One region of the Kitasatospora sp. NPDC057542 genome, then DNA from elsewhere that is predicted to be linked to it. Evidence: riboswitches for the same ligand, from Rfam matches in the RefSeq annotation. Region 1 holds a riboswitch; each other region holds the start of a gene.

Region 1 (5,681 bases):
CGGTGGACGTGCCGCTGCTCGCGAACCTCACCGAGTTCGGCAAGACCCCGCTGCTGGACACCCGCACCCTGGAGAGCCTCGGCTACAACATCGCCCTCTACCCGGTCACACTGCTGCGGCTCGCCATGGGCGCGATCGAGGACGGGCTGCACACCATCGCCGCCGAGGGCACCCAGGCCTCCCTGCTGCCGCGCATGCAGACCCGCTCCCGGCTCTACGAACTCCTCGGCTACCAGGAGTACTCGGCCTTCGACTCGGCCGTCTTCGACTTCACCCTCCCGCCCGGCACCTGACCGGCCACCACGTACCGGAGGCACCGACCCATGCCCACCACCGCACCTGAGGTCCATCGCGGCCTCGCCGGTGTCGTCGTCGACACCACGGAGATCTCCACCGTCATCGAGGAGACCAACTCCCTGACCTACCGTGGCTACCCCGTCCAGGACCTCGCCGCCCACCGCTCCTTCGAGGAGGTCGTGTACCTGCTGTGGCACGGCGAACTGCCCGACGACGCCCAGCTGCGCGAGTTCCGGGCCCGCGAGCGCGCCCTGCGCCCGCTCGACCGCACCACCGCCGAACTGCTCGCCCGGCTACCCGAGACCTGCCACCCGATGGACGTGCTGCGCACCGCCGTCAGCTTCTTCGGCGCCGAGGACCCGGCCGAGGACGACGGCCGCCCGGCCCCCAACCTCGCCAAGTCCCTCACCCTGCTGGCCAAACTGCCCACCGTCGTCGCCGCCGACCAGCGCCGCCGACGCGGCCTGGCCCCGATCCCGCCGGACCCGGACCTCGGGTACGCGGAGAACTTCTTCCACATGTGCTTCGGCGCGGTGCCCGCCCCCGAGGTCGTGCGCTGCTTCGAGATCTCACTCGTGCTGTACGCCGAACACAGCTTCAACGCCTCGACGTTCACCGCCCGGGTCGTCACCTCCGCCCTCTCCGACCTCTACAGCGCCGTCACCGCGGCGATCGGCGCGCTCAGTCCCGGCTCACCTCCGCGATGTCGTCCGCCGCGACGGGGGCACCGGACGCCTCGTCCGCAAGCGCGGCGCGCAGGTCGGTGGCGAGGCGCTCTTCGTCGGCCTCGGAGAAGAACTCCGGGTCCACGCCGAACACCTCGGCGATCCGCAGCAGCACGGCGGCGGTGAGCGGGCGCTGGCTGTGCTCGATCTGGTTGAGGTAGCTGGTCGAAATGCCGAGCACGTGGGCCAGTTCGACCTGGTTCATGCCGTGCTCTCGGCGCAGCCGGCGCAGCTTGGCGTGGGCGAAGATCTTGCGCCCGGCGGGACGTGCCATGGTGCGACGCACCCCTCTTCTCTCCTCGACGGGGCGCGCCACCGGGGCGGGTGCAGCACACGGTCTGCACCCGCCCGTTCGGTCTCGCGTCGGTGCGTCAGCCGGCCAGTTCCTCGCGCAGCAGACGTGCGGCGCCGACCAGGCTCTCCAGAGCGGCACGGGTCTCCGGCCAGCCGCGGGTCTTCAGGCCGCAGTCGGGGTTGACCCAGAGCCGCTCGGCCGGGATCGCATCCAGGCCGGCGCGCAGCAGTTCCACGGCCTCCTCGGTGCTCGGCACCCGCGGCGAGTGGATGTCCCACACACCGGGGCCGACCTCGCGCGGGTAGCCCGCCTCGGCGAGTTCGTCGGCCACCTCCATGTGGGAGCGGGTGGCCTCCAGGGAGATGACGTCCGCGTCGAGTTCGTCGATCGCCGTCATGATCGCGCCGAACTCGGCGTAGCACATGTGGGTGTGGATCTGGGTGTCGGCCCGCACCCCCGAAGTGGCCAGCCGGAACGCCTCGGTGGCCCACGCCAGGTACGCCGGGCGGTCGGCGGCCCGCAGCGGCAGGGTCTCGCGCAGGGCCGGCTCGTCGACCTGGACGACCGCCGCGCCCGCCGCCTCCAGGTCGGTGACCTCGTCGCGCAGGGCGAGGGCGACCTGGCGGGCGGTGTCGCCGAGCGGCTGGTCGTCGCGGACGAAGGACCAGGCGAGCATGGTGACCGGACCGGTGAGCATGCCCTTGACCGGCCGGCCGGTCAGGCCCTGGGCGTAGCGGAACCAGTCGACGGTCATCGGGTGCGGCCGGGAGATGTCCCCGGCGAGGACCGGCGGGCGCACGTACCGGCTGCCGTAGGACTGCACCCAGCCGTGCCGGGTGGCGAGGTAGCCGGTGAGCTGCTCGGCGAAGTACTGGACCATGTCGTTGCGCTCGGGCTCGCCGTGCACCAGGACGTCCAGTCCGGCCTTCTCCTGGTACGCGATGACCTCGCGGATCTCGGCCTCCATCCGCTCCCGGTAGGCGGCGTCATCGATCCGCCCGGCCGTCAGATCGGCGCGGGAGAGGCGCAGTTCGGTGGTCTGTGGGAAGGATCCGATGGTGGTGGTCGGCAGCAGCGGCAGGCCGAGCCGGGCGCGCTGGGCCTCGGCCCGCTCCGGGTAGGCCTGGGCGCGGCGGGTGTCGTCGGCGGTGACGGCGGCGGTGCGGGCACGGACGGCGGGGTCGTGGGTGATCGGGGAGGTGGCGCGGGAGGCGAGGTCGGCACGGTTGGCGGCGAGTTCGGCGGTGATCGCGCCGGTGCCCTCGTGCAGACCGCGGGCGAGCAGCGCCGCCTCGGCGGCCTTCTGCTTGGCGAACGCGAGCCAGCGGGCGATCTGCGGGTCGATGTCGCGTTCGAGGGTTGCGTCGATCGGCACGTGCAGCAGAGAGCAGGAGGGCGCGACGTCGACCCGGTCGGCGAGTCCGAGCAGGGTGGCCAGGGTGGAGAGCGACTTCTCCACGTCGTTGATCCAGATGTTGCGGCCGTCGATCACTCCGGCGACCAGCCGTTTGCCGGGCAGCCCGCCCACCGCGGCGAGGTCGTCCAGGTTGGCGGCGGCCGGGCCGGTGAAGTCCAGCGCCAAGCCTTCGACCGGAGCCTTCGCCAGCACCGCCAGCGCCTCGCCGAGCTGGTCGAAGTAGCTGGCGACCAGCAGCTTGGGCCGGTCGGTGAGGGCGCCCAGCTCGCGGTAGGCGCGGGCGGCGGCGTTCAGCTCGGCCGGGGTGCGGTCCTGGACCAGCGCGGGCTCGTCCAACTGCACCCACTCGGCCCCCGCGTCCTTCAGCGCCGCGAGCAGCTGCGCGTAGACCGGCAGCAGCCGGTCCAGGAGGGTGATCGGCTGGAATTCGGCGGCCACCCCGGGCGCCGGCTTCGCCAGCAGCAGGTAGGTCACCGGCCCGACCAGCACCGGCCTGGCGTCATGGCCAAGCGCGAGGGCCTCCTTGAGCTCGCCGACGGCCTTGGCCGGGTTCGCGGCGAAGGCGGAGTCCGGGCCCAGCTCCGGGACGAGGTAGTGGTAGTTGGTGTCGAACCACTTGGTCATCTCCAGCGGTGCGACGTCCTGGGTGCCGCGCGCCATGGCGAAGTAGCCGTCCAGCGCGTCGACTTCGACTGCCTCCCGGTGCCTGGGCGGGATCGCGCCGACGGCGACGGTGGTGTCCAGCACGTGGTCGTAGAGCGAGAAGTCCCCGGTCGGGACCTCCTCGATGCCGGAGTCGGCGAGCTGCTGCCAGTTCCCGCGGCGCAGGTCGGCGGCGGTGGCCAGCAGGGCGTCGGCGGTGACCGTGCCCTTCCAGTACCCCTCGACGGCCTTCTTGAGCTCCCGACCCCGGCCCTGGCGGGGGTAGCCGTACACGGTCGCGATTGCCGCGGCTGCGGACTTCGTAGTCAAGGGACTCTCCTTCGCGAGTCTGTCTCCTCAAGTACCCGGGGACGGGGCGAGGGCGCGAAGGGATGACGAACCGGGCGGCGGCCGTCACGGAACGTACGGGCCTGATCTGCCTGGTATGGTCGCCGACCCGCCCACGAGGTCACCGGATAGCCGCACGCAGGTCGTCTGCGTACGGGCAGTGGCAGGTCTTCGGACTCGCGGGCACGCCCACCCCATGAAAGGCGGACACCTACTGGCCGTCGCTTCCCAGACCCTCCCGGGCCCAGTGCATATGACGGCGGTTGTTCCCACTCACCGCTGCGGGGCAGTCCCGGATTCCCACCGGGTTCCCTCTTACGACGCGCCTGCCTGGCGGACAGGGCGAACCGGCTGCCTGATCAGCTTATGCGCAAACAGTTGGGACTGACGCGGAGATCGTGGAACATGTCCGCATGATGAGACCCCATCGCGGCCCGCGGGCCGACGGTCAGGTTCGCGGCGAGGTGCCCGGCGTGCGTGGCAGGGCAGCGCGAATGTCCGCGATCAGTTGGGGCACGCCGCGACCCGGGCCCAACTGACCCTCCAGTCGCTCGATCTGGTCGGCGGGAATGCTCGCCAGCACCCGTTGGGCTTCACCCAACAGCTGCCGTCCCCGGCGGAGGTCGAGCTTCATCCCGGCGACCTGCGCCTGCGCCCCGCCCAGCTGGCGGCGTGCGGATTCCAGTCCGGCGTGCTGTTCCGGGGTCAGGACGACGACGTCGACCCCGTTCAGCGTCATCGTCCGGTGCTTCGCAGGCTTGGGCACGATGGTGACCTTTCGGTTCAGGAGTGCGCCTGCCCCGTGGGCTGAGCGACGGTTTGCGGCCCCAGCGTGACATCCGGACCGTGATGGGCCTCGAAATGCACTGTGGGCTCGAAGTTGGCGCGGCGGGCCGCTCGGCGGAAGACGGTCAGGACGGCCGGCCCGACGACGAGCACGGCGGTCAGGGTGGTGACGGCTCGGCCGGTGTCCCAGCCGAGCGAAGTGGCGAGGTCGAAGAGCAGGTAGCGATGCCACTGCTCGGTGAAGGGCAGGCCGGGGAGGTAGGCGATGGAGCTGTTCGGGTCGGTCGAGAACGGCCAGAAGGACAGGTTCAGCAGGAAGCCGAAAAGGTAGCCGGAGAAGGCCCCGTACACGGCCAGCATCGGCACTTCCCAGCCCCGCCGGGCCTTCGGCAGCAGCCCGGCGAGCATGCCGACGAAGGCGCAGCCGAACATCTGGTAAGGCATCCAGGGGCCGACTCCGCCGGTGAGCAGGGCTGAGGCGAACAGCGAGGTGCAGCCGAGGGTGAAGCCGAAGCCGGGGCCGAAGACGCGGCCCGCCAGGACGAGGGTGAAGAAGACCGTCTCCACTCCGGCGGTCCCGGCGCCGAGGGGCCGGAGTCCGGCGTTGACGGCCGAAAGCACGCCGAGCATGGCGAGGGCCTTGGCGTCGATGCCGCCGGCCGAGATCTCGGCGATGACGACGGCGAGTACCAGGACGAGCAGCGCTCCGAAGATCAGCGGCGGGGCGTAGTTGGAGCCGAACTTTCCGGGGGCGACGACGAACGGCCAGGTGAAGGCGACCAGGCCGATGAAGGCGGCCAGGGCGACGACGACGCGGGCCCGGCCGGGGATCCGGACGGCGGTCATCGGGTGGCCTCCGCCGTTTCCAGGGCCGCCCCGACCTGCCGTGCCGTCAGATAGGCGAGTGGGGCGAGGATCTTGGCGGTCTGCGGGGCGAAGGTCGGCGAGGCGACGATGACCTCGGCGGTGGGGCCGTCGGCGACGATCTCGCCCTCGGCCATCACCACGACGCGGTCGGCGGCAGAGGCGACGAACTCGACGTCGTGGGTCGAGACGACGACCGTACGGCCTTCGGCGGCGAGGGCGTCCACGATGCCGGTGAGCGCCTCCTTCGCGTGGTAGTCGAGGCCTCGGGTGGGTTCGTCCAGCAGCACGACCCGTGGTGCGGCGG
Region 2 (5,681 bases), on a different contig from region 1:
CGCGGCGGCCTGGAGGGTTGCGGTCAGGTGCAGCCGGCCGAGCGCGCCCTGCGGGCGGCGGGCGCGGATGGTGTGCCCGCCAGTGGTCTCGGCGGGGGAGCGGCGGCCCTGGGCGCCGTGCCCGGTGCCCCGCACGGTGAACAGCCGGGTCCGGTACGGGTCCCCGGCCGCGACCGGCGCCGACTCCCGCGCGGGGGAGGGATGCTGGGCCGGTACGGGCGGCTGGGCGGGCTCCCCGGCGCTCTCGCCGGTGGACACCTCGGGGCCGCCGTCGGACGGTTCGGGCGCGCCACCGCCGTCGGGACCACCGCCGTCGGGACCACCGCTGTCGGGACCACCACCGTCGGGGCCGCGCCCGTCCGGACCGCCGTCCTCCGGGCCCCCGTCCGGGCCGTCCTCCGGACCGCCGTCGCCGTCCGGGCCGGGTCCGTCGCCCTCGGGCTCCGGGTCCTCCTGCCGGGCGTGCTCCTCCAGCGTCCGGTCCAGCTGCTCCTCGTCCAGCCCCGGCGCGTCGAAGGGGTTGCGGCGGCGCCGGTGCGGCAGCGCCAGCCGGGCGGCCTTGCGGACGTCCTCCTCCAGCACCTCGGTGCGCCCGTCCCAGGCGGCCAGTGCGACCGCCGTGCGGGCCATCACGATGTCCGCGCGCAGCCCGTCCACCTCGAACGCGGCGCACACAGCGGTGATCTGACGCAGCGCCACATCGGTCAGCTCGACCTTGGGCAGCAACTCCCGGGCCGTGGTGATGTGTTCGGCGAGCGCCCGCTCCTCCTCGGCGAATCGTGCGGCGAAGCCGGCCGGGTCCGCGTCGTACGCGAGGCGGCGGCGGACCACCTCGGCGCGCTCGGCCGGGTCCCGGGTGGCGGCGATCTCGACGGTCAGGCCGAACCGGTCGAGCAGCTGCGGCCGCAGCTCGCCCTCCTCCGGGTTCATCGTGCCGACGAGCAGGAACCGGGCCGCGTGCCGCACCGACACGCCCTCCCGCTCGACGTAGGAGCGGCCCATCGCGGCGGCGTCCAGCAGCAGGTCCACCACGTGGTCCTGGAGCAGGTTCACCTCGTCGATGTAGAGCACGCCGCGGTGTGCCCTGGCGAGCAGCCCGGGCTCGTACGCCTTGACGCCCTCGGCCAGCGCCCGCTCCAGGTCGAGCGAGCCGACGATCCGGTCCTCGGCCACGCCGACCGGCAACTCGACCAGCTGGGAAGGCCGTTCGGAGGAGGGCGGGGAGACGTGCGGCCCGTCCGGGCACTGCGGGTCGGGCGCGGCCGGGTCGCAGGCGAAGCGGCAGCCGTCCACGGCGGCGATGGCCGGCAGCAGGCCGGCCAGCGCGCGCACCATGGTCGACTTCGCGGTGCCCTTCTCGCCGCGCACCAGCACGCCGCCCACGGCCGGGGAGACCGCGTTCAGCAGCAGTCCCAGCCGCAGGTCGGCCATGCCGACGATCGCGGTGAACGGATAGCGGACGTCACTCATGCCGTACCCCACTCCTGTCGTGCCCGGTTCTGCGGCCCTGCCTGGCCCTGCGGTCCCGTCCGGCTCTGCTGCCGTACCCGGTTCATGCGTCACTCCCAGGGGCCCCGGGCGGGACGAACGGCAGCGATCCGGCCGCCGGCACTCCGCCCTCGATCAGCTTCCACAGCGCGTCGGTGTCCGCGTGCTCCTCGATCAGGTCGCCCAGCCGGTCCAGCCGGGCCTCGCGCGCCGCGGCGAAGGAGGTGTCCGGCGCCGGGACGAACGCCCGGCCGGACAACCCGGCGACCTCGCGCAGGAGTTCGCGGCGGAACCCGTCGTTCTCCAGCACGCCGTGCCAGGTCGTGCCCCAGACCGAGCCCACCCGGCAGCCGTCCAGACTCCGCCCGTGGCCGTCGGAGACGAACGTGTCGCCGCCTTCGACCGCCACCACCCCGTGGTGGATCTCGTAACCCTCCACCCGCTGCCCGTACGCCTCGCCGACCGGCCGTGCCAGCACCTTCTCGATGCCGAACCGCACGTGGGTCGGCAACAGGCCGAGGCCCTCGACGGCACCCGACTTGGACTCGACCTCGTCCACGATCGAGTGCGCCAGCATCTGGTAGCCGCCGCAGACCCCGAGGACCGGCAGCCCGGCCGCCGCCCGCGCCTTCAGGGCCGGCTCCAGGCCGCGCTCGCGCAGCCAGGCGAGGTCCGCGACGGTGGCCCGGGTGCCGGGCAGCACCACCAGGTCGGCGTCGGCCAGTTCCTCCGGCCTGGTCGCCCAGCGCACCAGCACGCCCGGCTCCTGCGCGAGCGCGTCCACGTCGGTGAAGTTGGACAGCCGCGGGAAGCGCACCACGGCCACCCGCAGCACGTCCGCGCCGAGCGGCCCGGGCCCGTCCGCCCGGTCCACCACCGTGGACAGGTCCAGCGAGTCCTCGGCGTCCAGCCAGAGCCCGGGCAGCATCGGCAGTGTGCCCAGCACCGGACGGCCGGTCAGCTCGTGCAGCATCTCCAGCCCGGGTGCCAGCAGTCGCGCGTCGCCGCGGAACTTGTTGACGAACCAGCCCGCCACGTGCCGCTGGTCCTCCGCCGACAGCAGCGCCAGCGTCCCGTACATCGCCGCGAAGACTCCGCCGCGGTCGATGTCCCCGACCACCACCACCGGCAGGGCGGCGGCCGTGGCCAGGCCCATGTTGGCGATGTCGCGGTCGCGCAGGTTGATCTCGGCGGGCGAGCCCGCGCCCTCGCAGACCACCACGTCGTAGCGGCGGCGCAGGTCGGCCAGGCACTCCAGGGCGCGCTCCAGCAGGACGGGCTTGCGCTCGCGGTAGTCCAGCGCGCCCACCTCGGCCACCGGCCGGCCGAGCAGCACCACCTGGCTGCGGCCGTCCGCGCCGGGTTTGAGCAGCACCGGGTTCATCGCCGCCTCCGGCTCCACCCGGGCGGCCTGCGCCTGCATCGCCTGGGCGCGGCCGATCTCGGCGCCGTCGGCGGTGACGAAGGAGTTGAGCGACATGTTCTGCGCCTTGAACGGCGCGACCCGCACGCCCTGGCGGGCGAGCCAGCGGCAGATCCCGGCCGTCACCACGCTCTTGCCCGCGTCCGAGGTCGTCCCCGCGACCAGCAGCGCGTTCGTCATGCCCATCCCCTCTTCCCCAGGAACGCCCGCAGCAGGACGTGCCCCGCGACCGTCGTACCCAGCGCCAGTGCGCCCACCCGCCGGGAGAGCGCGCAGGCCCGCTCGATGTCGTCCACCGTCACCGGCCGCAGCTCCGCTCCCAGGACCGGCCGGTGCTCGATCCGCTCGCCGTACCGCAGCGTCCCGCCCAGCCGTACGCCGACCGCGCCGGCGAACGCCGCCTCCGCCTGGCCCGCGTTCGGGCTCGGGTGCGCGGAGCCGTCGCGCCGCCAGACCCGCCAGGCCGTCCGGGGCTCGGGTGCGGCGGCCACCGTCAGCAGCGCCGTCAGCCGGGCGCCCGGCCAGCCCGCCAGGTCGTCCAGCCGGGCCGAGGCCCAGCCGAACCGGGCGTGGCGCGGCGAGCGGTGGCCCACCATGGCGTCCAGGGTGTTCACGGCGCGGAAGGCCAGCAGTCCGGGGGTGCCGGCCAGGGCGCCCCAGGTCAGCGCGTTCACCACGGCGTCGGCGGTGTTCTCGGCCACCGACTCGACCACCGCCCGGGCGATCTGCTGCCCGTCCAGCGCGCTCGGATCCCGCCCGCACAGGTGCGGCAGCCGCTCCCGGGCGGCCGCGAGGTCGCCCGCGGTCAGCGAGCGGCCGATGGTGCGCGCCTCCCGGGTCAGCGAGGTGCCGCCGAGCACCGTCCAGGTCGCGGCCGCCGCCAGCGCCGCCCGGCCCAGCGGGCGTCGGCCCACCGTACGGTCCAGGGCGAGCGCGCCCGCCGCCACCGCGCCCACGCACAGCGCCGTGTACCCGGCCCCGGCGCCGCGGTCGTCGCGCCACAGCCGCCGCTCCAGCCGGGTCGCGGCGCTGCCGAAGACGGCGACCGGGTGGCCCCGGCGGGGGTCGGCGAAGCGGGCGTCGGCGGCGTAGCCCGCGACGGCGCCGAGCGCGAACGCGGCGGCGCGGGTCAGCGGGCGCGGAGAAGGAGAAGGTGCGGGCGGGGTCATCGGTGGCACGGCGGAAGGCAGCTCGGAGTCCGGCGGGGCGGGGCAGCCTGCATCGCGTGCGTGTCCTCACTCAGGGTCCGCGCCCTGGATCGACGTGACGGGGGCGAGAGTCTCCTGGCTTCCGGGTCGAACGCACCCCCGGAGCCTTCCAGCGGCCGTCGACGGCCCGCCGTGGCGATGTTCCGAGCGTGCTCCCCGGTGACAGTGGCGGGACCGCGCCGGACTTCCACCGGCTTCCTCTCCATGCCTCCGTTTGGCCCCAGGATCCCATCACGGGCCCGAACCGGGAGTCAACCGAGGTCACGGAGGGGTTGGTCACACGCGGGCGCCGCTGACTGACACCCCGTGGGATCGCCCGGTGCGGCACCGGCCCGGGGACGGGGCCCGTCCCCCGGATCCTTGCCGGGCCCGCGACGCGCCCCAGCCGTTGGCCGGGAGGTACCCCCACGTCCGCCTGGCGATGCACGCACCCCGACGCCGCGGTCCGATCCGACGGAATCCGAGAGACAGGCCCCGGGCCGCTTCGTGGGTTCGGCGGCCGGGGCCGCATCGCACGCCACGCCTGCCTTTCGGTGGCACGCTCCGCAGCGGCCCCCGTCGCCCCACCGTCGACTCCTCCACCGCCCGCTTCCGGCCTCTCCTCGGCACCGTCGGGTCGCCGCCGAGGTCACCCGGACGGCCTAGCCCGGTGGCCGGGCGGGCGGGGCGCCGGTGGACTGGTGCTCGAACACCGTCCGGTCCGTGACCAACAGAGCGGGGAGCGAAATGCGATGGGGAACCGCCGCCGTCGTGGCGGCCGCAGCGGTCGGGGCCGCCGTGCTGTTGATCGGCCGTCGGGCCTCCGAGCGAATGGTCCGTCCGGCGACCGCCGTCCAGGAGTCCGGTCCGCTCCTGGTCCACAGTCTCGCCCCCGGCCGGGTCACCTTCACCCGCGGCCCCGAGAGCCTGCGCCCCGGCCGCTGGGCGGTCGAGTGGGCGGACGGCGGGCACGCGGTCGTCGAGGAGATCCTGCACAGTGACGAACGGGGCGTCACCCGCCGCCTGGTCCGCGCCGACCGGGGCACCCTCACCGCCGGCACCGAGGTCCGCCTCACTCCCCGGGTCCACCTCGGCGACCCCACCGAGGCGCTCGGCCTCGCCTTCGCCGACACCGTCGTCGAGGGCGAACTCGGCGCGCTGCCCGCCTGGCAGCTCGACGGCAAACGCGGCACCTGGGTGATCCTGGTGCACGGCCCCGAAGCCGACCGCCGGCAGACCCTCCCGGTGCTCCCCGTCCTCGACCGGCTCGGCCTGCCCGCCCTCGCCGTCACCTACCGCGGCGACCAGGGCGCCCCCGCCTCCCCCGACGGGCTCAGCCACTTCGGCGAGACCGAGTGGCGAGACGTCGAGTCGGCGGTAGGGCTGGCGTTCGACAGCGGTGCGGGCGCGGTGATCCTCTACGGCTGGTCCCTCGGGGCGACCATGGTCCTCCGGACGGCGGCCCGCTCCGCCTGGTCGCACGCCATCCGCGGACTGATCCTCGACTCGCCCGTGCTCGACCTCCCGGCCTCCGCCCGCCGGGACGCCGCCCGGGCCGGCTTCCAGGGTGTCGCCGCCGAACT
Region 3 (5,681 bases), on a different contig from region 1:
ACGAGGAGAACGATCTCGGCGCGACGTACGACCTGGTCTACGAGCGGCTGTCGGCACAGGGGCGGGCGCTCTACCACCTGATCGGGGTGCACCCCGGTCCCTTCGTGTCCGCCGAACTGGCACGTGCGGTCGGCGTCGAGCGGGCCGAGCGGGCGATCAAGGAGCTGCGTGGCGTCCACCTGCTGGACGAGGTGGTGGACGACGACGACCGCGAGAACCGCTTCCGGGCCCACGACGTGGTGCGGCTGCACGCCTACGGTCGGACGCGGGAGCTGTCCGACCGCGGGGAACTCCTCGCCGGTGTGGTCGCGTACTACCGGGGCCGGGCGTCGGTCGCCGACCGCGCGCTGGCCGGGAAGCGGCTCCGTCTGCAGGACCGGAGCGGTGACGACCTGCCCGGCTTCCCCTCCGGGACCGCGGCCCTGGAGTGGCTGTACGCCGAACGCGCCAACTTCCGTGCGGTGGTGGAGGAGGCGGCCGCGCAGGGGTGGCACGGCGAGGTGTGGCGGCTCTGCGAGTCGCTCTGGCTGCTCTACCACGGCCGGAAGCTCTACCAGGACTGGATCGCGACCCACCGGCTCGGCATCGAGTCGGCCCAGTGGGACAACCGGCCGGACGCCGTGGTCCGGATGCGCAACCAGCTCGCCCGCGCCCATTACGAGCGCAAGGAGTACCGGCTCGCCGCCGAGCAGTTGGCGCTCGCCACGGAGCAGGTGCCGCTGGTGACCGACCGTCAGGTGGTCGGGGTGCTCTACGAGACCGACGGCCTGCTCTGCCTGGCCGACGGCCGCCCGGGCGACGCGGTGGAGCGGTTCACGCTGGCCCTGGCGGAGAACCGGGGCGACGACCACGGCGAGATCGTCCAGAGCTACAACCTGGCGCAGGCGCTGATCGCCGACGGGCGCGCCGAGGAGGCGCTGACCGTGCTGACCGGGGCCACCGGGCGGGCCGTGGCCACCGGGGACGACGACATGCTGATGAAGCTGCCGCTGGTCCGCGCCCGGGCCCACCGGGCGCTCGGGCAGCTGGATCTCGCCGTCGCTCACGCGCAGGACTGTGCCCGGCAGGCCGAGAGGCGGAGCCAGTACGCGAAGGAGGCGCAGGCGCACACCCTGCTCCTCGCCCTCGCCGAGGAGCTGGACGACGCGGGGCTGGCCGAGCGCAGCCGCGAGCGGCTGCGGCAACTGGCGGGTTAGGGCCCCGTCCGGAAGGACACCCGGGTGTGGTGCCGGCCGGTGCGGACGGTGAGCCCGTGCTCGGGCAGGCCGGCCGGGTCGCCGCCGTCGGCGAGCCAGCAGGCCACGGCGGAGCCGAGCAGCAGCGGGTCGATGCCGGGGTCGGGGCAGCCCCAGTCCGGTTCGGCGCGGGCCTCCAGCAGCAGGCCGGTGCGCAGCCGGAGCAGGTGGCGGGCCGGGCCGAGGGCGGCCACCGCGACGGCGAGGCCGGGGAGTTCGGCGATGGTGTCGGCGAGCCAGCGGGTGGCGGGGCGTTCGGCGTGCACCGCGGTGCGGGCGAGGACCTCGGCGGTGTAGCGCAGGGCGTCGCCCGGGTGTTCGTCGGTCAGGGCGTGGAAGCCGCGCGGGGTGTGGTCGTTCGGGTCGAAGGGGTAGCGCCGGAGGCTGACGTCCGTGCCCCCGCTCGTGCCCTTGACGTCGTACGCGGTGGGCCCCTCGGTGGCCGCGGGGCATGGAACGGGCCTGGGGTAGGGCAGAAGGGCCGGTTCGTCCCGGGGTTCGTCCAGTCCCTCCAGGAAGGAGTAGAGCAGCGGGCGCAGCAGCCGGGCGGACTCGCCGCGGTGGGCGAGCGATCGGCCGGTGATGTCGCTCAGATCGGCCGGGTCCCGGGCCAGGACCAGTTCGAGTTGGGCGGCGAGGTCCCCGTCCGGGTCGAGGACGGGTGCGGCCTGGCCGAAGGCGTAGCTGGGGGAGCGCGGGTCGAGTTCGGCGGCGCCGGTGGCGACGAGCATGGTGCGGTGGTCCAGGGCGGCGCCGTAGACGGTGACCGAGCCGTGGTCGCCGATCACGCAGTCGGCGGCGACGAGTGCGGCCTGCCAGCCCTGGTGGGGCGGGATCAGGCGCAGGCCCATCCGGCGGGCGTCGTCGAGCAGCGCCGCGGGGTCGTGGCGGCTCCACACGTTGGGGTGCAGGACGACGGCCACCGTGTACTCGTCGGCGGGCAGTTGGCGGACCAGCCGCTGGGGCAGGTCGGGACGGCGGCCGAATAACGAGTGCTCGCTCCAGGTGGAGCTGACGACGACGAGCCGTCGGCCGCCGGTGGCGCCGAGCGCGGCGCGGTAGCCGTCACGGGAGCGCCGGCTACCGAGCATCCGGTCGAAGCACGGGTCGCCGACCACCTTGGCGACGTCGAGCGCCTCGGGGCAGGAGACCCGCAGCCGGTCCAGCTGTTCGGGGTGGGAGAGGCCGAGGACGTCCACGAACACCCGTCCGTGGTGGGTGAGTTCGTTGCGGGACAGGCCGGCGGCGCTGATCGTGTCGCCGGTGGACTCGGTGACCAGGCGGTTGTAGCCGGCGCCGTGCGGGAGGACGACGAGGCGGGCGTCCAGACGGTGCATGGAGGAGTGGACGGCGCAGGCGACGGCCAGGTCGAAGTGGCGACGGACGGCGTCCTCCCAGTCCAGCACGGTGAAGCCGGGCAGGCCGTGGAGGTACTCGTCCAGGGCGCGGTCGGCGAAGGCGGAACCGGGGTTGACGGTGAAGTAGAGGTCGATGCCGTGCGGGCTCAGCAGGGAGAGGACGTCCAGGACCCGGGTGGCGGAGGTGAGGGTGCGGGCGACCGCCAGCACGCGGGCCTTGACCGGGTCGGTGTTCCAGCGGTCGGCGGGCCAGGCGTGGGGGTGGGACGGCACACCATGATCGTACTGGCAGGGGCCGCCTCCGGCGCGCCGCACCCTTCCCGGGCCGGCGCGGGAAGGAGTCAGCCCGCGGCCGCGCTGGGTTCGTGGTGCTCGGCGGCGGCGCACTCGTCCAGGAGGGGGCGCATGGCCTCGTCCACGAGCCGGTAGCGCACCACTCGTCCGTCCCGGTCGCCGGTGACCACGCCTGCCGTGCGGAGCAGCCGCAGGGCCTGGGAGACGGCGGGGTCGCGCATACCGGTGGCGACCGCGAGGTCGGTGACGGCGAGCGGGCCGGCCCGGTGGAGGGCGAGCAGCAGGGCGAGCCGCCCGGGGTCGGCGAGCAGGGAGAACCGCTCGGCCCAGGACCGGACGTGCGCGGGGTCGCCGATCGCGGCGATGGCCTCGCAGACCCGGTGCCCGTCGATGGTGCGGTGGCCCGCGCGGTCGGCCGGTACGAGATGCATGCGGACATTCTTGCAGGCGCTCCGCTGTGATCCTGGACACCTGCGCAGGTGCGCAGCCTTGCACGGGTCGGGCCCGGCCCCTACGGTGTAGCCCGCCGTGGTGCTCGGGAAGACCGGTGACGGACCCTCAGGGGTCCCAGCCCGGAGCGGCCCTCGCCACTGTGATCGGGTCGTTCCTCCGCCTGCGGAGGAACGTCGTCCGTACCCACGGAGCCACTGGGCGCCTCGCGCGCCTGGGAAGGCGGGTACGGGCGTCCCGTAAGCCAGGAGACCGGCCACGGCATCTCACGAGGTTTTCCACGAGGTGCTGGAGCGTGATCCGCAGATGACCCTGCCCGAAACCGTTGCCGCCGGGGCGAAGGCGGCCCCTTCCGTCCTGCCCACCTTCAGATGGCGGCGCGAGGACACCGTCCGTACGGCCGGGTTGATGGTGGTGATCCTGGCCATGCACGTGGTGGCCTTCGGGACGCTGATCTTCCTGGTCGCACCCGAGAAGTACGCGGTCGGCACCCAGGTCTTCGGGGTGGGCCTGGGTATCACCGCGTACACCCTCGGCATGCGGCACGCCTTCGACGCCGACCACATCGCGGTGATCGACAACACCACCCGCAAGCTGATGGCGGACGGCAAGCGGCCGGTCTCGGTGGGCTTCTGGTTCGCCCTCGGACACTCCTCGATGGTGGTGCTGATGGCCGCCCTGGTGGCGGGCGGCGCGCAGTTGGCGAACACGCTGATGGACGACGAGTCGACCACCCACAAGTGGCTCGGGATGGTCGGTACGACGGCCTCCGGCGCGTTCCTCTACCTGATCGGCGCACTCAACCTGGCGGCGCTGCTCGGCATCCTCAAGGTGTTCCGGGCGATGCGGGCCGGGCGGTTCGACGAGAAGGAGCTGGAGGCGCACCTCGACTCGCGCGGCTTCATGGCCCGGGTGCTGAACCGGGCGACCCGTTCGATCACCCGGCCCGGGCAGATGTTCCCGGTGGGCATGGTGCTGGGCCTGGGCTTCGACACCGCGACCGAGGTCACCCTGATGGTGATGGCCGGCTCGGGTGCGGCCTCCGGCCTGCCCTGGTACGCGATCGCCTGCCTGCCGCTGCTGTTCGCCGCCGGGATGAGCCTGTTCGACACCCTGGACGGGACGTTCATGAACTTCGCGTACCAGTGGGCCTTCGCCAATCCGGTCCGGAAGGTGTACTACAACCTGACCATCACCGGTCTGTCGATCGCGGTGGCCTTCATCATCGGCACCATCGAGCTGGTCGGGGTGCTGCACGAGAAGCTCGGTCTGACCGACCCGGTCACCGGGTTCATCGCGGACATCTCGCTGGACAACGTCGGCTACGCCATCGCCGGGCTGTTCGTGGTGGTCTGGGCGATCGCGATCGGGTACTGGAAGCTGGCCCGGGTCGAGCAGCGCTGGACGCCCGGGAACTCGTGACTCAGGTGGCCGCGAGCAGCAGCGTGCCCGCGACGGCGAGCCCGGCGCCGACCGCCTGGACCGGGCGCAGCCGCTCCTTGAACACCCCGCGCGCCATCAGTGCGGTGACGACCGGGTAGAGCGAGGAGAGAACGGCGGCCACGGCGGCCGAGCCGCGGTGCGAGGCCATCGCGTAGACCCCGTTGGCGGCGACGTCGGCGAGCCCGGTCGCGGTGAGTGCGGGCAGTTGCGTCCGTACGCCGGGCAGCAGTTCGGCCGTCCCGCCGGAGCGGCGCAGCCCGGCCAGCAGGACGGCGCCACCGACGGCCACGTTGCAGACCCGCTGGACGCACAGCACCAGCAGCAGGCCGCCACCGGTGGAGGCGTGGGCGATCAGGGCCATCACGGTGCCGAAGCCGAAGGCGGCGGCGACGGTGAGCAGCAGCGCCTTGCGGGCCGCACGCGGCCCGCCGCGCTCGGGGCCGGCGGCCAGCACCACGCCGACCATCGCGACCGCGATCCCGGCGACCTGGCCGAGGCCGGGCCGGTCGCCCGGGGCGAGGCCGACGCCCACCGGCACCGCGACGCTGATGGTGGTGAGCGGGGAGATCACGCCCATCGGGCCGAGGGCGAGGGCGCGGTAGAAGGCGAGCACCGCGAACGGGCCGATCACCCCGGCGGCGACCGCCCACCACAGTGCCGGGGTGGCGTCGGTCCAGCCACCGGTGGCCAGGACGGCGGCGAGCAGCACCGCGGCGGCCATCGCCTGGGAGGCAACCACCACGGTGAGTGCGGGCAGTCGTCGGGCGAGCGCGCCGCCGCCGAAGTCGGCGACGCCCCAGAGCAGGCCGGCGGCGAGGGCGAGCAGGGCGGTCACCGCGAGGCTCCGCAGATCGAGGACAGCACAATGCACTCCGAAGTACAGTCGGATGGACTCGTTGCC
Region 4 (5,681 bases), on a different contig from region 1:
TGGCCGTCGGCGCGGCCATGGCGGGCTGCTCAGTCGGCTGGTCGCTCGCAGTGTCCGTCGGTGCCGCGGTGGGCGGCTCGACCGGAATCGGTGTGGCGGGTACCGGCGTCGGCTCGGGGGCGCCCGGCGGGGTGACGCCGTCCTCGGGGGTACCGGCCGTGCCGTTCCCCGGGGGCGTGACGGGCGCGGGCGGACGGGCTCCGCCGGCCGGGGGTTTGGCGGGAGCCGGGGCACGCCCGGTGCCACCGGTAGTGCCGGAGCCGCCGGTGCTGCCGGTGCTGCCGCCCGAACCGGTGCCGGAGCCACCACCACCGCTCGTACCGGTCGCCCCCGTGGAGCCGCCCGAGCCACCGGAGCCGCCCGCGGCGCCCTGGCCCGGGTCGGCCGGCTGCCCACCGGTGCTGGAATTGTGCGCCCGAACGCTGTCCGGCGAGAACGTCGGACGCCCCTCGGTGCCCTCGATGTTGGTGCCGCCGAAGATCCACAGGTCGACGCTGCCGGGCTTCGGCTGGTAAAGCATCGCGCCGAGCTGGCTGTAGGACCACTCGTTCTGGCCCGGATCGGCGTGCCAGTACGACCAGTACGCGGTGGCCGGGGGCGTCAGGACGCACTTCTCCTGGTCCGGGGTCGGGAACTGCTTGCCGCCCTGGAAACCGCTGTAGCCGATCCGGCAGATGAAGGCCGGGCCGTCGTGGCCGGTGCCGGTGGTCTTCCAGCCCCCCTGGTTCAGCAGGGTGTACCCGGTGGTGGGCGTGGTGCCACAGGAGCGCAGCAGCGGTCCGCCCCACGTGCTGAAGTCCACGGCGAGTACGACCCCGGAGGTGGTCGTGCACTGGTCCATCGGCAACGGCGCCGCAGCGGCCGGGGCCGCGCCCACGGCGACGCCGCCGAACGCGAGCGCGGAGGTCAGCGCCGCCGCCCCGGACAGCCGGGCGAGCCGTTCACCGAGTCCCCGGCTCACCGGTGCCGCCCCGGGGTGGCCGCGATGCGGCGACGGGCGACGAGGACGGCCGCGGCGCCGAGCGCGGTCAGCGCACCGGCGCCCGCCGTCAGCGCCAGTGCCTGGCTTCCGGTGCTGGCCAGATTGCCTGAACCGGTCTGCCCCGGCACGCCGCCGGACGCAGCGCCACCGCCGGACGAGGGGGTGTCGGTGACCGGGATCGGCGCGGTCGTGGTGGGCGAGCCCGTCGGGGTGCCGGAGGGCGTACCGGTCGGTGTCCCGATGGGAGTACCCGTCGGGGTCGGCGTCGGCGTCGGCGTTCCGCCAAGGTTGCGGGAGAGCGTGCCGAAGGAGATCCCGGTGGCACCGCCCAGGACCTGCGTCGAGGCCCGGACGTCCGAACCCTGCTGCCCGCCGGAGGCGACGTTGAACCCGCCGTCACCGTTCTGCTGGCCCGCGAGGAAGTCGAGCGCCTTGGCGATCTGTCCACCGTAGGTGGCCTGGCGCAGCGTCATGCCCTGGACGGCCAGCGCGGCCGAGTTGGTGGAGTCGCCGGCCGCACCGGGGAAGCCACCGTCGGGCAGCTGCCGCGCGGCGAGCCAGCCGAGCCCCTTGTCGACCGCCTGGGCGGCCTCGTCCCCGGGGACGAGGGCGAGGGCCATGACGGCCATGGCCGTACTGTCCACGTCGGAGTCGCCGGTGGCGGGGATCAGGCTCGGCCAGGAGCCGTCCGGGTGCTGGAGGCTCTTCAGGTAGGCGATCGCGGGGGCAGCGTCGGTCGCGTCCCCGGCCCGGAGCTGGGCCATGACGGCGAGCGACTGGGAGAAGACCGAGGTGGCGTAGGTGTAGTTGCCCGGGGCGTCGCAGCCGGTGTTCGCGTCGGCCCTGGTGCACACCATCGCGGCGAGGGCGGCGATCAGGTCGCGGCCGCCGAAGGCCCGCGGGTTGCGGCCGACCACCTCGGCGAGCAGCGCCTCCTTGCCGATGGACCCGCCGCCGGCGTACTCGGTGCCGATCGCGGTCCAGTCGTTGACGGTGCGCTCGCTGGCGTCCTTGCCCTGCTGATCCAGGAAGTCGACGATCCTGCGCAGCGCGGCGTCGTCGGTTCCGGTCGCGGCGAGGGCGTAGGCCCCGTCGATGGTCAGGCCGAAGTCGGCGAAGGCCGGGAACCCCTCGTAGTAGTGACCGTCGATCAGACGGGACGGGTCGGTGAGGTAGGCACTCCCCTTGGCCGCGTCGGGCTTCCTCCCCGCAGGCGGGGTCGGCGTGGTCGTGGCACCGGCCGGATCGTGCCGGACGCTGGTGAGATCGGTGCCGGTCAGGACCAGGATGGCCTGCTCGGTGGCGGCGGTGTCCGGATCAGTGGTCGACGCGTCCGGGCCGAAGCCGCCGTCCTTGCCCTGGCGGGCGGCGAGCCAGGCGGTGGCGGCGGCCCGGCGAGAGCCCTGGCCGGTGGCCTTGAACGCCTGGGCGGCGCTTGCGGTGCTGGTGGTGTCGCCGGGGGCGCCGACATACGGCAAAAGGGAGCCGTCGGGCTGCTGGCTCGCCGCGAGCTGGTCGGCGGCCTTCTTGGCGGCTGCTTCGTACCCGGGGGCCGTGCGCAGGGCGAGGACCGCGAGGCCGGTGGTGAGCGGGTCGGATTCGCAGTGGTCACCGGCGACGATCATCGATCCGGCCATGCCGCCGTCGGCGCACTGGAGCGCCGTGAAGCGGGCGAGCGCCGGGGCGGGCGGTGCGACGCCGGCGCGCTGGAGGGCGATGACGCCGAGGGACTGGACCCAGGGCGAGGCCGCACCGAGGAAGTCCCCGGCAGCGGTGCACTTGCCGTTCTCCCCAGCTACGGTGCACACGTGCTCGGTGAGCACGGCAACCAGGTCCCGGCCGCCGAAGGCACGGGGGTCGCGACCCGTACTCTCGGCGACGAGGGCCAGCAGGGCGGCAGCCCTCGTGTCGGGCCTGTCGGTCGGACCGTCGGGGTACAGGAACGCGTCGGTGTGGTCCGCGAGGAAGCCGATGACCTTTCGCAGCGCCGGGTCCTGCGTCCCGGCGGCAGCGAGCGCGATGGCGGTGAGGGCGGTCCGGGGGTAGTCCGGCCCAGGGGCGGCCCAGTTCTCCATGTGATCGCCGCCGACGAGTTGACCGGCCAGCCAGGCCGCGGCGGCCGCCGGATCACCCGTGGCGGACGGCGATCCGGTCGGGCTCGGGGTCGCGGAAGGGGACACAGAGGGCGAGGGGCCGCCGTTCTTGGTGCGGACGGAGTCCGGAGTGAAGCTCGGCGCCCCGCTGGTGCCGCCGATGTCCGTGCCGCCGTAGACCCAGGCCTCCACCTCGCCGGGCTTGGGCTTCTGCGTGCCGGCCCCGAACCGGCTGTAGGACCAGGTCTGTTGGCCGGGCTCGGCGATCCAGTACGACCAGTACGCGGTGGCCTGCGGTGTGTTGACGCACGGCTCCTCGGCCGGTGTCGGGTACTGGACGCCGCCGTTGAAGGTCCCTGTCCCGAGCCGGCAGATGAAGGCGGGTCCGTCGTGTCCGGTTCCGGTCGTGGTGAAACCGGCATTGTGCAGCAGGTTCATGCCCGTCGTGGGGTGGGCGTCGCAGCCCCGGACGACACCGCCGCCCCAGTGGCTGAAGTCGACGGCGACGATCGCGCCCGTCGTTGCCGTGCACTGCTCGATCGGGTCGGCTGCCGCGGTTCCGGGGTGTCCGAGCAGGACCGTGCCGCAGGCGGCGACCGCGACGGTTCCGGCGATCACCAGGGAGGCGAGGTCCCGGTTTCTGTGACGTGTGCGATTGCTGCTGACCCTCACGGCGACTCCCTGGTCGGTCGACACGGGAGGCAACGGCGCAGCCCACGGCACCCCGGGAAGGGGGCCGCCAAGACTGCGTCGTAGTCCGCGACGACGCAAGTGCTCTGTGAACAGACCCCCGGTCCAGGCATTCCGGCTCACCCACCCTCAGGTGGGTCCACGGTTGCGGGTCAGCGCCGGAGTTGGACCGGCTTCCCCTGAATGCCGAGGGCAAAAAATCGGTTCATCAGACCATGGCGGCCGATGAGGAGTCAACGGGGCGTCAGATCGTTCACATCACCTCGTCGGACGACGGGACGTGCGATAGCGTCCGCTGTGGCCGAGTGGGGGAACCCGGTGCGAATCCGGGGCTGACGCGCAGCGGTGTGGGGCGGTGGTCGTGCCGTCCCGAGCCCGAATGCCCGCCCGGCCGTGCACCACGGCGAAAGCCGGCCCACGCGATCCGGGCGGCGACCGCTCCGGCAGTCGCGCGCCCCGAGTGGACGCAGGAATTCCGGGGCAGGGTCGGCGCCCGCCACCCCAAGGAGCCTGTCCCGTGCCCCTCCTCACCCCATCCCGTGCTGCCTCGGCGACCACCGTCGCGCTGGCGGCCGGTGCCCTGTTGCTCTCTGCCGTCCCCGCCCACGCGACCGCCACCCCGGCCCAGATAGCCACCTCCAGGAGCACCGGCGTCACGTACCTGAAGTCTCTCCAGGCCGCCGACGGCAGCTACGTCACCGGCGGCGGGCTCTCCAACGAGTGGGCCTTCAGCGCGCTCGCCGCCGCTGGAACGGCCGCCGCCGACGTCACTCCCGGCGGGGACACCACCAAGAACGCCCGCCTGGTGTACCGCAACCAGCTCGCCGCCCCCGGCCGGCCCAGCGCCTCGCCCGTGGCCACGGACTACGAGCGCGGCATCCTCAACGCCTACGCCGCGGGCATCGACCCCGCCCGCGTCGGCCCCGGCCGCAATCTCCTTGCCGACCTCACCGCCTACTGGCAGAGCGCCGAGCCCGGCTACTACGGGCCGTCCGCCAACTTCAACGGCACCGTCTTCGGCCTGCTCGCCCTAGCCGGCGCCAAGACCCAGGCCGGCGCCCAGCGCTCCCCGCAGAAGCTCATCGACGCCTCCGTCACGGCGGTGCGCGCCAACCAGCACAACGACGGCGGCTGGAACTACAGCAAGGCCGCGGGCGACCCGACGGCGCTCGCCCAGGGCAGCGACATCGACATGACCGGCGCTGCCATGGCCTCCCTGTGCGCAGGCGGCGTGCCCAACACCGACCCGGCGATCGTCGCCGCCAAGAACTTCCTCAAGGGCAAGCTCGCCGCCTCCGGCGCCTTCAACGCCATGTTCGGGGTCAACACCGACTCCAACGGCTGGGCCGTGTCCGGCCTCAACGCCTGCGGCATCAACCCCCAGGGCGCCGACTTCACCAGCGGCACCGGCAAGACTCCGGTCGACTTCCTCATCGCCCAGCAGTTCAAGCCCGGCGGCGGCTTCAAGTACCTGCCCACCGACACCAGCCCGTCGCCCTACGCCTCCGTCGACGGCCTGCGCGCCGTCGCCGGCGCCGGGTTCACCGCCACCCCGCCCACCCCGACCACCGCGGGCGAGCCCACCTGGGCCGCCACCACCGACTTCACCGCCGGCACGGCCGCCCGCCTCTCCCTGGTCGTCGACGACGGCACCAGCGCGCTCAGGGTCTGCGCCGTCACCCTCACCCCCACCGGCACCACCACGACCCTCGGCGACGTCCTCGACCCGGCGGGCACCGCCACCCCGAGCGGCTGCGTCACCTCCGTCACCCCGTCCACCGGCGGCGGCACCATCACCGCGCTCAACGGCACGGCCAACGGCGGCTCCTCCACTTGGAAGGTCAGCCTGGACGGTGCCACCGCCACCGCCGCCACCCGGGCCACCACCGTCCACCTCGGCGACACCGTCTCGCTGC

The links. Region 1 has a riboswitch for cobalamin ahead of metE (5-methyltetrahydropteroyltriglutamate--homocysteine S-methyltransferase). Riboswitches for the same ligand answer to the same signal wherever they lie in the genome.
Region 2: another riboswitch for cobalamin. It lies ahead of ACFU7Y_RS13255 (cobalamin biosynthesis protein); the one in region 1 lies ahead of metE (5-methyltetrahydropteroyltriglutamate--homocysteine S-methyltransferase).
Region 3: another riboswitch for cobalamin. It lies ahead of ACFU7Y_RS32435 (HoxN/HupN/NixA family nickel/cobalt transporter); the one in region 1 lies ahead of metE (5-methyltetrahydropteroyltriglutamate--homocysteine S-methyltransferase).
Region 4: another riboswitch for cobalamin. It lies ahead of ACFU7Y_RS34900 (prenyltransferase/squalene oxidase repeat-containing protein); the one in region 1 lies ahead of metE (5-methyltetrahydropteroyltriglutamate--homocysteine S-methyltransferase).

Annotation. Positions count from the first base shown of each region.
Region 1 is NZ_JBHVFE010000209.1:410-6,090, reverse strand. It holds gene prpB (methylisocitrate lyase) at 1-293, shown strand, start outside; partial or broken gene ACFU7Y_RS24535 (citrate/2-methylcitrate synthase) at 324-980, shown strand; partial or broken gene ACFU7Y_RS24530 (helix-turn-helix domain-containing protein) at 982-1,296, opposite strand; gene metE (5-methyltetrahydropteroyltriglutamate--homocysteine S-methyltransferase) at 1,394-3,706, opposite strand; cobalamin riboswitch at 3,869-4,091, opposite strand; gene ACFU7Y_RS24520 (hypothetical protein) at 4,173-4,490, opposite strand; gene ACFU7Y_RS24515 (ECF transporter S component) at 4,508-5,356, opposite strand; partial or broken gene ACFU7Y_RS24510 (ATP-binding cassette domain-containing protein) at 5,353-5,681, opposite strand, start outside.
Region 2 is NZ_JBHVFE010000080.1:8,102-13,782, forward strand. It holds gene ACFU7Y_RS13245 (putative cobaltochelatase) at 1-1,470, opposite strand, end outside; gene ACFU7Y_RS13250 (cobyric acid synthase) at 1,553-3,091, opposite strand; gene ACFU7Y_RS13255 (cobalamin biosynthesis protein) at 3,088-4,080, opposite strand; cobalamin riboswitch at 4,188-4,321, opposite strand; gene ACFU7Y_RS13260 (S9 family peptidase) at 4,846-5,681, shown strand, end outside.
Region 3 is NZ_JBHVFE010000354.1:3,190-8,870, forward strand. It holds gene ACFU7Y_RS32420 (AAA family ATPase) at 1-1,196, shown strand, start outside; gene ACFU7Y_RS32425 (hypothetical protein) at 1,193-2,866, opposite strand; gene ACFU7Y_RS32430 (metalloregulator ArsR/SmtB family transcription factor) at 2,935-3,318, opposite strand; cobalamin riboswitch at 3,400-3,613, shown strand; gene ACFU7Y_RS32435 (HoxN/HupN/NixA family nickel/cobalt transporter) at 3,644-4,759, shown strand; gene ACFU7Y_RS32440 (EamA family transporter) at 4,761-5,615, opposite strand.
Region 4 is NZ_JBHVFE010000417.1:2,287-7,967, forward strand. It holds gene ACFU7Y_RS34895 (hypothetical protein) at 1-961, opposite strand, end outside; gene ACFU7Y_RS34900 (prenyltransferase/squalene oxidase repeat-containing protein) at 958-3,747, opposite strand; cobalamin riboswitch at 3,852-3,996, opposite strand; cobalamin riboswitch at 4,074-4,150, shown strand; gene ACFU7Y_RS34905 (hypothetical protein) at 4,283-5,681, shown strand, end outside.